One region of the Janthinobacterium sp. Ant5-2-1 genome, then DNA from elsewhere that is predicted to be linked to it. Evidence: predicted binding sites of a transcription regulator. Region 1 holds the regulator's gene; the other holds the start of a gene.
What was found. The regulator LexA, encoded in region 1, represses DNA repair genes until DNA is damaged. The targets are predictions, from matches to a motif close to ACTGTATNNNNATACAGT.
Positions count from the first base shown of each region.

Region 2: the regulator LexA is predicted to act here: its motif matches at 2,348-2,365, upstream of imuA (translesion DNA synthesis-associated protein ImuA).

Region 1 covers NZ_LNCE01000025.1:57,251-65,223, reverse strand. The annotation lists gene ASN89_RS09390 (inorganic phosphate transporter) at 1-43, opposite strand, end outside; gene ASN89_RS09385 (DUF47 domain-containing protein) at 83-709, opposite strand; gene ASN89_RS09380 (replicative DNA helicase) at 801-2,186, opposite strand; gene rplI (50S ribosomal protein L9) at 2,322-2,777, opposite strand; gene rpsR (30S ribosomal protein S18) at 2,805-3,095, opposite strand; gene priB (primosomal replication protein N) at 3,121-3,420, opposite strand; gene rpsF (30S ribosomal protein S6) at 3,441-3,833, opposite strand; gene lexA (transcriptional repressor LexA) at 4,109-4,744, shown strand; gene ASN89_RS09350 (cystathionine gamma-synthase family protein) at 4,814-6,055, opposite strand; gene purF (amidophosphoribosyltransferase) at 6,098-7,621, opposite strand; gene ASN89_RS09340 (CvpA family protein) at 7,660-7,973, opposite strand, start outside.
Region 2 covers NZ_LNCE01000037.1:45,702-53,674, forward strand. The annotation lists gene ASN89_RS13310 (glutathione S-transferase N-terminal domain-containing protein) at 1-118, opposite strand, end outside; gene ASN89_RS13315 (Y-family DNA polymerase) at 200-1,687, opposite strand; gene imuA (translesion DNA synthesis-associated protein ImuA) at 1,617-2,327, opposite strand; gene ASN89_RS13325 (putative Na+/H+ antiporter) at 2,534-3,799, shown strand; gene ASN89_RS13330 (GNAT family N-acetyltransferase) at 3,850-5,883, opposite strand; gene ASN89_RS13335 (MFS transporter) at 5,967-7,181, opposite strand; gene ASN89_RS13340 (alpha/beta hydrolase family esterase) at 7,489-7,973, opposite strand, start outside.

The sequences.
Region 1 (7,973 bases):
TCAACAGGCCTAGCACGTAGATGCTGATTTGTATGGTCATTATAGTTTCTTTTCTGATTCTGGTTCAGGACAGGCCCAACGCTTACGCGTTTTCGACGATGATGCCTTCGATAATATTGGACACGTCTTCGCAACGGTCGGTCACGGTTTCCAGAATTTCGTAGATCGCTTTCAGCTTGATCAGGTTGCGCACGTCCGGTTCGTCGCGGAACAGCTTGGACATGGCGGCGCGCATCACGTGATCGGCGTCCGATTCCAGGCGATCGATCTCTTCGCAGATGGCGACGATCTTGCGCGAGTTGTCCATGTTGTGCAGCATGGCGACGGCGTCGCGCACTTTTTCGGTACAGGCCAGCACCAGTTCGGCCAGGCGCTTGGCTTCCGGCGTGACGGCCTTCAGGTCGTACAGCGAGACGGTTTGCGCCGCATCTTCCAGCAGGTCGAGGATGTCGTCCTGGCGCGTGATCAGCTGATGGATGTCGTCGCGGTCGATCGGCGTGATGAAGGTCTTGTGCAGCATTTCCACGGTGGCGTAGGTGACTTTGTCCGCCTGTTTCTCGATGCTTTCGATCGCATGCACGCGGTTTTCCAGGTCGTCGAAATTGGTCATCAGGCCGAGCATCTCTTTGGCGCCCTTGACGCACAGTTCCGCGTGCTGGTTAAACAATTCAAAAAACTTGCCCTCAGTGGGCATCAAGCGTCCAAACATGTCATTCTCCGTTAAGCATTGAGTCGTGTTATTTACTACAGAAAGCCGCCCCGTTGTCGGGGGCGGCCAATGGAATATCAGTGCTGCTGTGTTAGTCGCCTTGGTAAAGCGCCAGGCCACCACTGTAATTGCCAAATTTGGTGTACTGCCCCATGAAGGTGAGGCGGATGCTGCCGATTGGACCGTTACGCTGTTTACCGATGATGATCTCGGCCGTTCCCTTGTCCGGCGAGTCGGGGTTATACACCTCGTCGCGGTAAATGAACAGGATCACGTCGGCATCCTGCTCAATAGCGCCCGATTCGCGCAAGTCGGACATGACAGGACGTTTGTTCGGGCGTTGTTCCAGCGAGCGGTTCAGCTGGGACAGCGCGATCACGGGGCAACCGAGTTCTTTCGCCAAGCCTTTCAAGCCCCGTGAAATCTCGGAAATTTCCGTGGCGCGGTTGTCGCCCGGCGTATTGGCCGACATCAGTTGCAAGTAATCGACGATGATCAGGCCCAGCTTGCCGCATTGACGCGACAAGCGGCGCGAGCGGGCGCGCAATTCGATGGAATTGAGCGCCGGCGTTTCATCGATGTACAACTGCGCGTCGTTCATCTTCTGGATCGCATTCGTCAGGCGCGGCCAGTCTTCGTCGTTCAGGCGGCCAGTACGCAAACGGTGCTGGTCGAGCTGCCCGACGGAGCCGAGCATACGCATGGCCAGCTGGGCGCCGCCCATCTCCATCGAGAACACGGCCACGGGCAAGCCGCTGTCGATGGCCACGTTTTCGCCGATGTTGACGGAAAACGCCGTCTTACCCATCGACGGACGGCCCGCCACGATCACCAGGTCGCCCGGCTGCAGACCCGAGGTCATGCGGTCGAGGTCGATGAAACCGGTGGGCACGCCCGTGATTTCACTCTGGTTGTCACGGCTGTACAGTTCGTCGATGCGCTCGACCACCTGCGTCAGCAGAGGCTGGATGGCGGTCCAGCCCTGGGCGCCGCGCGCGCCTTCTTCGGCGATGGCGAAAATCTTCGATTCGGCCTCGTCAAGCATCTGCTTGACTTCCTTGCCTTGCGGGCTGAAGGCCGTGCCGGAGATATCGTCGGCGACGGTGATGAGTTTACGCAGCACGCCGCGGTCGCGCACGATCTCGGCGTAGCGCCGGATGTTCGCGGCCGATGGCGTGTTTTGCGCCATGGCGTTCAGGTAAGCGAGTCCGCCCACATCATCGGCCTTGCCGAGCTGGGTCAGGGTTTCAAAAACAGTAATGACATCGGCTGGCTTGGAAGCGTTAACCATCTTGACGATTTGCTCGAAGATGATGCGATGGTCATAGCGATAGAAATCCTCCGCATGCATGAAGTCGGCGATGCGGTCATACGCGGCATTGTCGCGCAGCAGACCACCGATGACGGATTGTTCTGCTTCGATCGAATGCGGCGGAATACGGAGGGAATCCAGTTGCGGATCAGAGGGGGCGTTCATGGCGCGAATTATACCCGCTTCGGCGTGCTGGCAAAAATAAAGGGCTGAAATTGAGCGAAAAAAAGGCCACAAAAAAGCCGGGCGAACCCGGCTTTTCATAGTGCGGCAATGCTTGCGGGCCAGGCCCGCAGACAATTACGCGTTCGCGTCTGGAACGACAGCGATAACAACTTCCACGACCACGTCGGTGTGCAGAGCAACCGAAACGTTGTGCTCGCCAACGATCTTCAGCGGGCCGGTAGGCATGCGGATTTGTGCTTTTTCAACAGCAAAACCTTGCTTGGTCAGCGCTTCAGCGATGTCGAAGTTGGTGACGGAACCGAACAGACGGCCATCAACACCAGCTTTTTGAGCAACTTGAACGGTCAGGCCGCTCAGTTTTTCGCCCTGGGCTTGCGATGCGGCCAGTTTGGCGGCAGCAGCTTTTTCCAGTTCGGCGCGCTTGACTTCGAATTCAGCCACAGCGGTTGCCGTAGCACGACGTGCCAGGCGTTGCGGGATCAGGAAGTTACGTGCGTAACCGTCTTTGACTTTGACGACTTCGCCGAGGTTACCGACGTTAACAACTTTTTCTAACAGAATGATTTGCATAGTTCTTCTCCAGGAATATCTGACCGATTAAGCGTGGTGCAGATCGGTGTATGGCAGCAGCGCGAGGAAGCGAGCGCGCTTGATTGCGGTGTCAACTTGGCGCTGGTAGTGCGCTTTGGTACCGGTCAGGCGTGCTGGCATGATCTTGCCGTTTTCTTGGACGAAGTCTTTCAGCGTGTCGACGTCTTTGTAGTCGACTTGCTCAACGTGAGCTGCGGTGAAGCGGCAGAACTTCTTGCGTTTGAACAACGGGTTTTGCTGTTTGCGTTTTTCTTTAAGCTTGAGCTTATTTTTGTCGAACTTTTTACCGAATGCCATGTCAGGCTCCTGTATCTAAAATGCGCTAGTCAGAATTGACTGCACTAAAATCAATGATGTGAAACACCAAACTCTTGCTGTTGCGGCTCTTCCTGGCCAGGAAACCCGTGAACTGATACACCCCACCCAAGCTTGCCTGACTGAACCTGCCTGAAATTTCGCCAGCGGCTAGCGCGGCAACATCAAACTCGGTCAAACGGGCAATCCCTGCTTCCATCTGCTGCGAACTGTGCTGCAATACTGCATTCACAATCGGCAGCCCTGCCGGGGTATAGCGCAATATTTCGCGCTCGGCAATGATGGCGGTTACTTGTAGCTGGTTCAGCGCACGATCCCGGTCAAGAATTAAGCTGCTGCTGCGGCGGCTGGAGCGGCTGCTGGTGCTTCGGTGCGGTGGCTTTTGGCCGCGTCTTCGCGTTGTACCGATTTCATCATCGGCGAAGGAGCTGTTTCAGCTTTCTTCATTTTAACGGTCAGGTGACGCAACACGGCATCATTGAATTTGAATGCTGTTTCCAACTCGACCAGGGTCTCGTTGTCGCATTCGATGTTCAGGCAGATGTAGTGTGCTTTAGGCAGCTTTTGGATCGAGTAAGCCATTTGACGGCGACCCCAATCTTCCACGCGGTGAACCGAACCGCCGCGGGTGGTTACGCTGGCTTTGTAGCGTTCGATCATCGCGGGCACTTGCTCGCTTTGGTCCGGATGGACGATAAAGACTATTTCATAATGACGCATGCAAACTCCTTCAGGTCGGATTGATAATCGCCCACCCCGGCGTCAAGACGGGTGTGGGAAGGTCAGCCGAAGATTATAACCGCCTTTTGCAAACGTTTCAATCATTCCTTCCACAAGCGCCCGAAAAGCCCGTGCGCCGCCGCGCTTTGCGCCCATGGACAAGTATTTCTTGCGAAATTCGCCCAAAACACGGAAATCCCCTTGCATAGTGGACGATACTGTACAAAAATACAGACTGTTCATATAGACAGCATTTTAGTATGCACCCACCGCTCATGATCAAGCTGACAGCACGACAAGAACAAATCCTGAACCTGATCAAAGACGCGATTGAAAACACGGGCTTCCCTCCCACCCGTGCCGAAATCGCCAATGAACTGGGTTTCAAATCGGCCAACGCGGCCGAAGAGCATTTGCAGGCCCTGGCCCGCAAGGGCGCGATCGAGATTTCGCCCGGCACCTCGCGCGGCATCCGCCTGATCGGCGCGGCCGCCGAAGCGCCGCCGTCGAAAGTGCCGGCAGCGCTGCTGATGTCGCTGCCTCTGATCGGCCGGGTGGCGGCAGGCTCGCCCATCCTGGCGCAGGAAAACCTGGAAGCGAGCTACAACGTGGACCCGGCCCTGTTTTCGGCCAAGCCCGACTTCCTGCTGAAAGTGCGCGGGTGGTCCATGCGCGACGCCGGCATCATGGATGGCGACTTGCTGGCCGTGAAAAAGGTCGACAGCGCCAAGAATGGCCAGATCGTCGTCGCCCGCATCGGCGACGAAGTCACCGTCAAGCGCTACAAGAAGACGGGCTCCGTCATCGAACTGCTGCCGGAGAACCCGGACTTCAAGGTGATCACCGTGTCGCCCGAAGACGAGTTTGCGTTGGAAGGCCTCGCCGTCGGACTGATGCGCAGCTGGCATTAAACTGCAGCACGTAAAAAAGGGCCGCGACAGCATGACTGTCGCGGCCCTTTTTACATGGTGCGCGGCTGCTTATGCATCCAGCGCACTGCTGAAATCCTCCAGCAGATCGGCCTCATCTTCGATGCCCACCGACACGCGGATCAGGGATTCGGCGATGCCCATGCTGGCGCGGCGCTCGGCACCCATCTCGTAGAAAATCGTGTGGGCGACGGGAATGACGAGGGTGCGCGTGTCGCCCAGGTTGCTCGCTGGAATAGCCAAATTCAAACGATTGAGGAAATCGAAGCAGTCGATGCCATCCTTCAGCTCAAAGCTGAACAGCGAGCCATAGCTGCGGAACAAGTCCGTTGCCAGCGCGTGCTGCGGGTGCGACGCCAGGCCCGGGTAGTGCACGGCCGCCACTCTCGGGTCCGCCTGCAGCATGGTCGCCAGCGCCAGGGCGTTCGAGCAGGTGCGGTCCATGCGCAAGGCCATGGTTTCCGCGCCGACAGCGATATGGTGCGCCGCTTCCGGCCCCAGCGAAGCGCCGAAGTCGCGCAAGGCCTTGGCGCGGATTTGCGCGATGCCCCACTGGGCGGGCGCCGCCTTTTTATAATTTTCAAAGATGTTCGGATACCGCGTCCAGTCGAACACGCCCGTGTCCGTCAAGCTGCCGCCCAGCGCATTGCCATGGCCGCCGATGGATTTCGTCAAGGCATTGACCACCAGACCCGCGCCCACGGCTTTCGGGCGGAACAGATATGGCGTCGTCATCGTGTTGTCGACGATATACAAAATGCCCTTCTCCCGGCACAAGTCGCCGATCCTTGCCAGGTCGGCGATCTGCGTACGGGGATTGGCGATGGTTTCCACAAACACAATGCGCGTGGCCGGCGTGATGGCGGCCGCCACGTTGGCGACATCGGTGGCGTCGACAAACGACACGGCTATGCCCTGCCCCGTCACCGTTTGCCACAGGCTGTTGGTGTTGCCAAACAAAAAGGCCGACGACACGACATGGTCACCGGCGCGCAACAGCGATTGCACCACGGCGCCGATGGCGCCCATGCCGGTGGCGAAGCACAAAGTCGCCACGCCGTCTTCCATCTTGTTGACCTTGTCTTCCAGCGCGGAGACGGTCGGATTGCCCTGGCGGCCATAGCGGAAGCCCGCTTCCTTGCCCTGGAACACGGAAGCCAGCTGGCGCGCATCGGCGTAACCGAAGGCAACGGAAGTATGCACGGGCTTGTGCAGCGAGCCGTGCTCGATGCCCTTGCGGCGGTCGTTATGCAGGATGGTGGTGGTGAAGCCGTAGTTTTTTTTATCGTTCATGATCGCAAAGAAAAAAAAGCCCGGCATCGGCCGGGCAGGTACTTATGCTTCTGTCGTGGCCAGGTTCAGGTTCAGCTGGGAACGCGGCGTATCTTCGGGCGCTGCCGCCTTCGGATGGTGGCGCGCATATTCCAGGCGGTCCAAGTATTCCTGCGATACGTCGCCCGTCACGTAGACGCCATCGAAGCACGACGCTTCGAAATTGGTCAGTGCCGGGTTGACGTCGGCGATCGCCTGCTTCAGCGCGCCGATATCCTGGTAGACCAGGTAGTCGGCCGTGATTTCGCGGCACACTTCTTCCGTCGTGCGGCCGTAGGCGATCAGCTCGTCGCGCGTCGGCATGTCGATGCCGTACACGTTCGGGTAGATCACCGGTGGCGCGGCCGAAGCGAAGATGACCTTCGTCGCGCCCGCTTCACGCGCCATCTGCACGATTTCACGGCTGGTGGTGCCGCGCACGATGGAATCGTCGACCAGCAGCACCACTTTATCCTTGAATTCGGACGGGATCGCGTTGAGCTTCTGGCGCACGGATTTCTTGCGCGCCGCCTGGCCCGGCATGATGAAGGTGCGGCCGATGTAGCGGTTCTTGATGAAGCCTTCGCGGTACTCGATGTTCAGCGCCATGGCCAGCTGGATGGCGGCCGGACGCGAGGAATCGGGAATCGGCATGACCACGTCGATATGCACGCCTGGCAACTCGGCGCGGATCTTCTCGGCCAGGTATTCGCCCATTTTCAGGCGCGTGGCGTACACGGAGGCGCCGTCGATGACGGAGTCGGGACGGGCCAGGTAGACGAATTCGAACACACAAGGGTTCAGGCTGGCATTGTCGGCGCACTGGGCGCTGTGCAATTTCTTGTCGGCATCGATAAAGACGGCTTCGCCGGGACCGATGTCGCGCACGAAGCGGAAGCCCATACCTTCCAGGGCCACGGATTCGGAAGCGATCAGGTATTCGGGACCCTGCTCCGTTTCATTGATGCCCAGGCACAAGGGACGGATGCCGTGCGGGTCGCGGAAGGCCAGCAAGCCCACGCCGGCGATTTGCGCGACGGCGGCGTAACCACCCTTGACGCGGCGGTTCAGCACGGTAACGGCCTTGAAGATGGCTTCCGGGTCCAGGTTCAGGCCCGTCGTCGCTTCCTGGATTTCATGCGCCAGCACGTTGAGCAGCACTTCCGAATCGGAATCGGTATTGATGTGGCGGCGGTCGTTCTTGAACATTTCCAGCTTCAACTGTTCCCAGTTGGTCAGGTTGCCATTGTGCGCCAGCGTGATGCCGAACGGCGCATTCACATAGAACGGTTGTGCTTCCTCTTCGCTCGACGAACCGGCCGTCGGGTAACGGCAATGGCCGATGCCCGTCGTGCCTTGCAGCGAACGCATGTTGCGCGTACGGAAGACGTCACGCACGAGGCCATTGGCTTTGTGCATGGAAAACATACTGCTGTGATTGGTCGCAATCCCTGCCGCGTCCTGACCGCGATGTTGCAGGAGCAACAATGCATCATAGAGCAATTGATTGACAGGTTGATGGGAAACGACGCCGACGATGCCACACATGGTGTGCTCCTAAACTGTGCTACTGATTTTAAAAAAATTCAAAATTTCACATGCTGCGCGTAAGCGGCAGGCAGATAAGGCTTGATGGCGCGCGCGCCCTGCTCCGCGAACGGGCTGAGCTGCGCGTTTTTCCAGAATGGCTGCTGCGGTATGGACGTCATCCCACACAAGATGACGGCGGTCAGCACGATCACAAGGCCCCGCGCCACGCCGAACAGGCTGCCCAGGGTGCGGTCGGCCAGGCTCAGGCCCGTTACCTTGACGAGCGCGTCGACCGTCATGGACAGCAATCCCATCAAAATACGCACGCCAATGAACAGCACGACGAAGGCCAGCAACAAACGGATGGCTT
Region 2 (7,973 bases), on a different contig from region 1:
CTTCCAGCAGGATGGAAACCTTGATGCCGTTCGGCGTGGGCAGCGAGTACAACTGCAGGCGCTCGGGATGCAGTGCAGGCCATTTTTGGGTAATGGGGAAGTCGGAAAGCTGTGTCATGGATATCCTTTGTTTCAATGAAAGATGCGGCGCCGGGAAGCCAGTATAGCCAAGCACGGCAATTTCAGCAGGACAGCCCATTCAGCCAAACAAGCCATGCAAAAACCAGCGCGGCGCGGCGTCTTCTGCGCTGCCGGCGATGCGCTCAAGGTAGACCCAGTAGTGGGCGTGGTCGAGGCCTTCGGCGATGAAATAATCACGCGCCTGCGACTGGCCCCACCAGCCCGCCTCGATGCGTTCGGCAACAGACACCATTTTCAAGGGCGAGCCATAAAACGGCCGGTGCTCGCGCATCAGCAGGGCGATGGGCTGGGCCAGCAGCCAGCCGGGACGGGGCATGCCGGCCAAGCCGGGCGGCAAGTCCGGCTGCGCGTTTTTTGTGCCGACCTTGGCCGGCAGCGGCAGCCACAGGTTGGCCGCTTCGGGACGGTAATCGGCGCGCGGCGCGGCCTGCAAGACATTGTCCGTGCCCAGGCGCGCCACCAGCAATTCCAGCAAGCGCTGGCGCTCCTGCGGCGTGCCGCCCGGCTCGGGGAACAGAGTGTCGCTGGGCGGCGCCATCGGCTGCACCTGCAGCGCTTCCAGGGTCAGGCCGATCACGGGCGCGTCCAGCGCCAGCTGCGCCAGGCGCTCCTTGAGCAGGCGCACCAGATGCTCGTCGCGCCACACGGCCTCGCCCAGCGCCAGGTCGATGACGGTGGGCGGGCGCGCCACCCTGCCCCGCTCGTGCGCCAGCAGCAGCTGAATGCGCTCGACGGCGAATTGCCGCGCGCACAGCCAGCCCGTCATTTGCTGCAGCAGGCGGCGCGCGCCGAACAGCAGCGCGTCGGCGTGCTCCACGCGGTCGAACAATTCCAGGCTGGCGCGAAACGTGGGCGGCGCTTCGAGCCACACGAACAATTCCGTGCTGTGGCCATGCGCATCGTCGAGCATGTCCATCAAGGCTGCGCCGCAACGGCGCTGCAAGCCGGGCCGCGGCAAGTGGCGCAGCTGCCCCAGGGTGCGGCAGCCGATGCCCTCTAACCAGTCGAGCCAGGGGCGCGCAGGCGGCAGCAAGGCGCACGGCAGGCCGTCAAGGCGGCGCATGAGACTGGCCATGCCCAGCACGCGGCCCCGGCGCGTACCGGCGCGCGCCAGCAGCCAGGCGCCGCGCGCCGTGGGCGCGCACGACAGCTGGGCCGTGTAACCGAGCGCGCGCAAGCTGGCCGCGATGTGCCGGCACAGGGCGCGCACGCCGCCGAACAGCCGCAGGCTGGCACCCGCATCGACGAGCAGGGTCGCTTCCTCGCCCTGCGCCACCAGCGGAGAATATTGCAGCAGCGCCAGCGCCACCGCTTGCAGGGCTTGCGCTTCCAGTTCAAGCGAGCGCTCGTGCAGGCGCGCCTGCGGCGCCAGCATCAGCGCGCCCGCGCGACGCATGCCCGGCCGGATACCGGCTGCCCGCGCCAGCGGCGACACGGCCATCACTTGCTCCTGCTCCAGTACCACGCCCAGGTGGTCAGCCGACCAGCGCGGGCAAAATACTTCGAGCGGGAGCCGGGGCAGGCACAGGCCGATCCAGAGTCGCATGGCGTCGCAATAATGAAGGAGGTTGCAGGGGCAGGAACAGGGGCGCGTCGCGCTGCGGTCCCCGGCGCTTGATGAAGCCGATCTCGATGCCGCCGGCGGCCGGGCGCACGGACAGGCGCAGCGGCGCCGGCGACGCATCCTGCGCGCCGTGCAGCGGGCGCAGCATGCAGAACAAGGTATTGCCGCTTTGCGCGGCCAGGTGCAGCCGGCGCAGGCTGTCGGCGCGCACGTGCGGCTGCCAGAACAGCAAGGCGCCGCACGTACCGCTGCGCAAGATGTTTTCCGCCGCCCACAAGGCATCCTTGCTGCCGGCGCTTTTGAGCCACAGCAGCTGCGACGGCGCCAGCCCCTGCGCGACCAGGGCCAGCGCCTGCGGCGGATGGGGTGGCTGCAGCAGCACGATGGGCAAGCCCTGCAGTTGCGCCAGCGCGGGCGCCAGCAAACGCAATTCGCCGCTGCCCGGCTGCTGCACCAGCAGGTCGATCAGGCTGCCGCTGGGCCAGCCGCCACCGGGCAGCTGCGCGGACAAGGCGGCAAAGCCCGTGTCCAGGCAGCGCGTGGCACCCTGTCCCAGCTGCGATGCACGCCATAAAGACGGGTGCAAGGCTTCCGGCGAGGCCATCAATTGAGAATGTTGCATCATTGAATAGAGAGGTTGATACTGTATGCATATACAGTACTATCCGGACCCGCTTTTGACAAGGTTTATCTGACTGTCGCCAGCGCCGGGGCCGCTCCGCCATGTCCGAAAAACCCCGTTTTTAGTATCGATTGCTGTACCATAAGCACTCTCCTTACCGCTCGGCAATGCACCGGGCGGCTTCCTCCGTCCATAAGGAAACGCATTTGACCACCATCCAAATCATCAGCGCCATCGTCTTCGGCCTCGCGCTCATCCACACCTTTGCCGCCAAGTCGTTTGAAACCTTGTCGCGGCGCCATCCCCGCCATGCGGGCCTGCTGCACTTGCTGGGCGAAGTGGAAGTCGTGTTCGGCTTCTGGGCCTTCATTTTGATTATCATCATGGCCTTTGTCTCGGGCAGCGATGCAGCCATCGAGTATGCCGAGTCGCGCCATTACACGGAGCCGCTGTTCGTCTTTGTCGTCATGGTCGTGGCCGCCTCGCGCCCCGTGCTCGACGCCGTGCAGCGCCTGCTAAAAAGCGTGGCGCGCGTGATGCCGCTGCGCACGGAACTGGCCCTCGTCTGGCTGGGACTGGCGCTCGTTCCCCTGACGGGCTCATTGATCACGGAACCGGCCGCCATGACCCTGGCCGCGCTGATGCTGGCGCCGCAAATCTTCCGCCCGGGCATCCCCGAATGGTTGAAATACGGCGCGCTGGGCGTGCTCTTCGTCAACGTTTCCATCGGCGGCACCCTCACCTCGTACGCGGCGCCGCCCGTGCTGATGGTGGCTACCACGTGGAACTGGGACAGCGCCTTCATGGCCAGCCATTTCGGCTGGAAGGCCGCCATCGCCGTGCTGGTCAACGCCACGGGCGTGAGCATTTTGCTGCGCAAATACCTGCACAGCAACACCTCCGACATCAAGCCGAAGGCCGGCGAAGTGGAAGCGCCAAAAGTGCCGCTGGCCGTCAGCCTCGTGCACATGATCGTGCTGGCCGGCGTGGTCACCCTGGCGCACCATCCCGTGCTGTTCATCGGCCTGTTCCTGTTCTTCCTCGGTTTCGTGCAGGCGTATGAACGCTATCAAAGCCCGCTGATCCTGAAGGAAGGCTTGCTGGTGGGCTTCTTCCTTGGCGGCCTGGTGGTACTGGGCGGCATGCAGCAATGGTGGCTGCAACCCATCGTCTCGAGCCTGAAACCGCTGGCCCTGTTTTTCGGCGCCCTGGGCTTGACGGCCATTACCGACAATGCGGCCCTGACTTACCTCGGCTCGCTGATCGTCGGCATGACGGACGAGGCGAAATACATGCTGATGGCCGGCGCCGTGGCCGGTGGCGGCCTGACCGTCATCGCCAATGCGCCGAATCCGGCCGGGGTGGCCCTGCTGCGCCGCGGCTTCAAGGATGAATCGATCGGCGCCGTCGGCCTGCTGGCCGGCGCCCTGCTGCCGACAGCCGTGTCTGCCGTGGCCTTCCTGGCCCTGTAAGTCTTCACGGGGCGGCTGCCGGCCGCCCCCGCTCCCTTCAGTTTCCCTCCTCAGTTGCCTTCATACACGAGGAAATGCAGCCGGTCATAGAACAGGCTGTAGGCATAGTCGAACGTGCCCACGCTGCGAAAACCCTTGTGCAGATACACTTGCAGCGCTTCGCTTTTTTCCCACACGGTCAGGGTAATGCGCGCACAGCCCTTGCGGCTGGCCAGGTCGCGGATTTCATGGAACATTTGCCGGAACAGGCCCTGCCCCCGGTATTTCTCGTCGATGGCCAGGCTGCTGACGAAACAGTCGTCGGCGCGCGCATGCGCGAGCACGAATGCGTCATAGGCATCGTCGAGCGCCTTCATGTCGTCGCGGTAATATGAGACGGCGCCGCAGGCCTGGAACTCGTCCATCGTCGCGGCCGTGAAAAAGCCGATGAAACGCTCGTCCTCGTCATGCAGGCCGTGGATGTGCGCCAGATACGGGTCGATGTTTTGCCGCCGCTGCAATTCGACGAATTGCAAATTCAATTTATTTCCAAACGAGCAGTATTCGAGGTAGCTGGTAGCAAACAGCAGCTTCGCCATGCGGTTCTTCGTCTCGTCATCCAGCAGTTCGCCCGGCACCAGCGTGAGCGGCGCATGCGACAGCAAGTCCGCCTGCGCCTCGTCACCGGATGGGGCGGCATCGCTGACGGCCGGCATGCGGCTGCCGTGGCGGCCCACGGTGGGACGCCAGAAATTGCCGGCGGCAATATGCTGCGAACGGTGGGCCAGCAGGTAGCGGCAAAAGACGCTATTCACGCGGTCGAGCTGCGGGTCGTCCGACAGCACCGAGTAATAATGGAAATGATCGATGTCGGCCCGCAGCTGGGCCGCATACGCCATGCGCGGCACTTCCTCGATGTCGAACACGTCGACGATATCGGGCAGGCTCAAAGGATCGTCGAGCCGCCAGTCGATGTCGTCGAGCCTGGCGACGCAGCGCGCATACGCGCGCCGTTCCTCGTCGCTCAGGGGAATGTGCATGTCGGTAATGATATCGTCCAGCAAACGCATGCCGCGGATGCCGCCCACCACCGCTTCCCGCGCGCCGTCATACAGCACGCAATAACGCTGGTAGAACTCGGCATGGCTGAGCACGGTCACGCCCAGGTTCTTCTTCCATTCCGCATAGAACTGGCCAAACAGCTGTGCCTCGAATTGCGGACAGGAACGGGGGATCTGCGCATCGATGCCCGCATAGGCAAGGTTCACATTGCGCTGGATCACGCGCAGCGCCGCATCGTTCTTCTTGGCGATCAGCATGCCCGTTTCATCGAGAAACAGATTCATCCAGCTGACGTGCCGGCGCTCTTCGCTGTCATTAGCGTTGCGCTGGAAATAATCGGGCACTTCCGGCTTCATCAGGAAAATCGTCGCCGGATTATGCGGGATCGTATCGACATCCATATACATGCCGCCGTATTCGCACATGATGAGGATGCGGAAATAATCGGACAAGGTGGCGAAGTAGCGCTGCGTATGCAGGGTATCGAGGATGCCGAAGCGGGCCGGCGCGAAATCGAGCGCCAGCGCGCGCAGCGAATTGATATGCAGGGTCGTGCCGCCGATGGCATAGCGGCCTATGGTGTAGCGCCCGGCGCCGCCCGTGGGGCTGAAGCGCTCGTCATTGCGCAGCTGCTGCGCATCCCACACCCACAAGATGGAAACGTACGGCGCGCCGCCGTTATGCCGCACCTCTTCCAAGGCCGCGCCCCACTGCTGGATCGCTTCGGCGGCGATGGCCGGCAGCGGTCCGCCCATCCAGATGCGGTGCAGATAGCGCTCGTCGTCGCCGAGCGCGCGCGTGGGGATGCAGCTGAGCGAGGAACAGCTTGCCGCATTGAAATGGTTGAAGTTCAGGGCGACGAAGCTGCGCAGGGCCGCGATGCCCGCCTGATGCTCCACGGCCAGTTGCTCCAGGTCGCTGCCGGCCGGACGGACATCGGCCAGCGTGATGTAATCGAGTTTCAGCCGGTTGATGCGGAACTCGTATTCCAGGTTGAAAATCTTTGCTTGATCGTGTTTCGAGGCCAGGTCATCTATTTTCATGGGCGCACCATTTTCCGCAGGAGAGTGTCAATAAACTTCGCAAGGGGTAAAACAAGGTCGAGAACAAGCGCATCGTTGCGCCATCAGTGCCGGGCCAGCCGCACCCCGCTTTCCTGGCGCCCCGCCATGCCCCGCGTAAACAGCAGCAGGCAGGCCGTGATGACCACGATGACGGGAATATTGAGCAGCGCATACGTTTCCAGCGCATAGCCGAAGCGCTGGCACAGCACGTTGTACAACTGCAGCCAGGCGGACAGATAAATGCAGTACAGCAAGCTCATGGCGGCCGTCGTCAACGTCATCGATTCCTTGCTGGCCGTGATCGCGCTGCGGATCAGGGCGCCGTTGAACAGGCCGAAGCCGATGGAATAGACAAACATGCAGGCGGCAAACACGTCGACGTGATGGCGGCCCGCGCCGGCGCCCAGCATGCCGGCGGCCGCGATCAGCCCGCCCAGGCGCAGTAGGGAAACGAGCGGGAAATCCTGGCGCAGGCGCTGGATGGCAATGCTGCTGAGAACAAAGCCAGACAAGATCACGCATTGCAGGGCGATATACGTGGCGTAGGGCGCGCCCATTTCCTGCAGCACGAAGATGGGCGAAAAACCGATCCAGGCCGTCAGGGGCACGGTGGCCAGCCCTGCCGTGAACATGCCGAACATGAAGCGCCCATTGCTGAAAATGGCCGCATAGCTGCGCACGATGGCGGCCAGGTCCGGGCGCGTGACCGGCGGCGCAGTGCGCGGCATGGTCTTGAACAGGCCCAGCAAGGACAGCAGCGACAGCAGGCCCGAGAGGAAAAAGACGTAGCGCCAGTCCAGCCGGCTGATGATGGCGCTGCCGAGGATGGGGCCGGCCAGGGGCGCAAGGATGGTGGTGCTCGACAGGATGCTGCTCAGCTTGACGGCCGCCATGTCGTCGAACAGTTCATGGATCATGGCATAGCCGACAAAGATGAAACAGCAACCCATGCCCTGGATGAAACGCACGGCGAGAAATTGCTCGATCGAGGCTGTCAATGGCACGGCCAAGGTGGCCAGCAGGAACAAGGTATTGCCAGTCAACACCAGCTTGCGCTTGCCGATGGTGTCGGCCAGGGGACCCAGGAAAATCTGCAGCGAGCTGCCGCCCAGCAGATACAGGCTCAGGGACAGGGGAACGAACTTTTTCTCCGCCTGGAACTCCTCGACGATGCCCAGCATCGCCGGCATGATCATGTCGTTCGACAGATAGATGTTCAGTTCAAAGACGAGGAAAAACGCAAAAAACCATAACAATTGCTTGGACTTGATGGACATGGCGCGTTCCGTAACGTGGGTGGCTGCCGTCAGTGCGTATCAGCCGTCGGGGCATGGGACGGCGGACACGGTTTCAAACTGAAAACGTGTACCAATTGTATACCAGTTAGTATTTTTAGCGCCTATTTTTGTGATTTTTAAATACCGCAGCAATACCACTTGAGTGAAATCCATGGTACTGCGGTATTTAGAATTCAGGCTAAAAAGGGCGCGGCCAGCGTGCCGGCGCGCTGGCCGCGGCCCTGCGGGGAAAGGGAGACGATGCGTACCAGTGCCAGCGCACCGTTGCGGCGCGCGGCACGCTGGTTTAACGGCGACGGTGGCTGGCGAAGAAATCGAGCAGCATCTTGCTGGCGTCGGGCTTGGCCTTGTCGTTGAATGGCAGGCTGGCGTCGCCGCCGCTCCATGCGTGCTCGAGGTGCTCGACCTGCGCCACGCGCAACAGCACATCCTTGCCCACCTGATAATCGTGCAGGGCATACGCATGGGCCGGATTGCGCCCGCCCGCCGTGCCGCCAGGCAGGCGCTGCGCCGTCACGGCGGTATCGAACGGCAAGCGGTTGACGCGCACGCTCTGGCGTACCAGCTGCGTCTGGTTAATGGGCCGCACCACCTTGTCGGCCAGCCCTTGCAGCAAGATGGTGGGCAGGCGGGGAAACGCAGGCTGGCGCGCCAGCACTTCATCGATGGCCGCATCGGCGCGGGCGGCGGCGCCATGCTGCATCACGCCCAGCGCGCCGATCAGGTTATGCCCGGCGCCAAACACGGGCCCGGAATGCAGGCCCAGCGCCG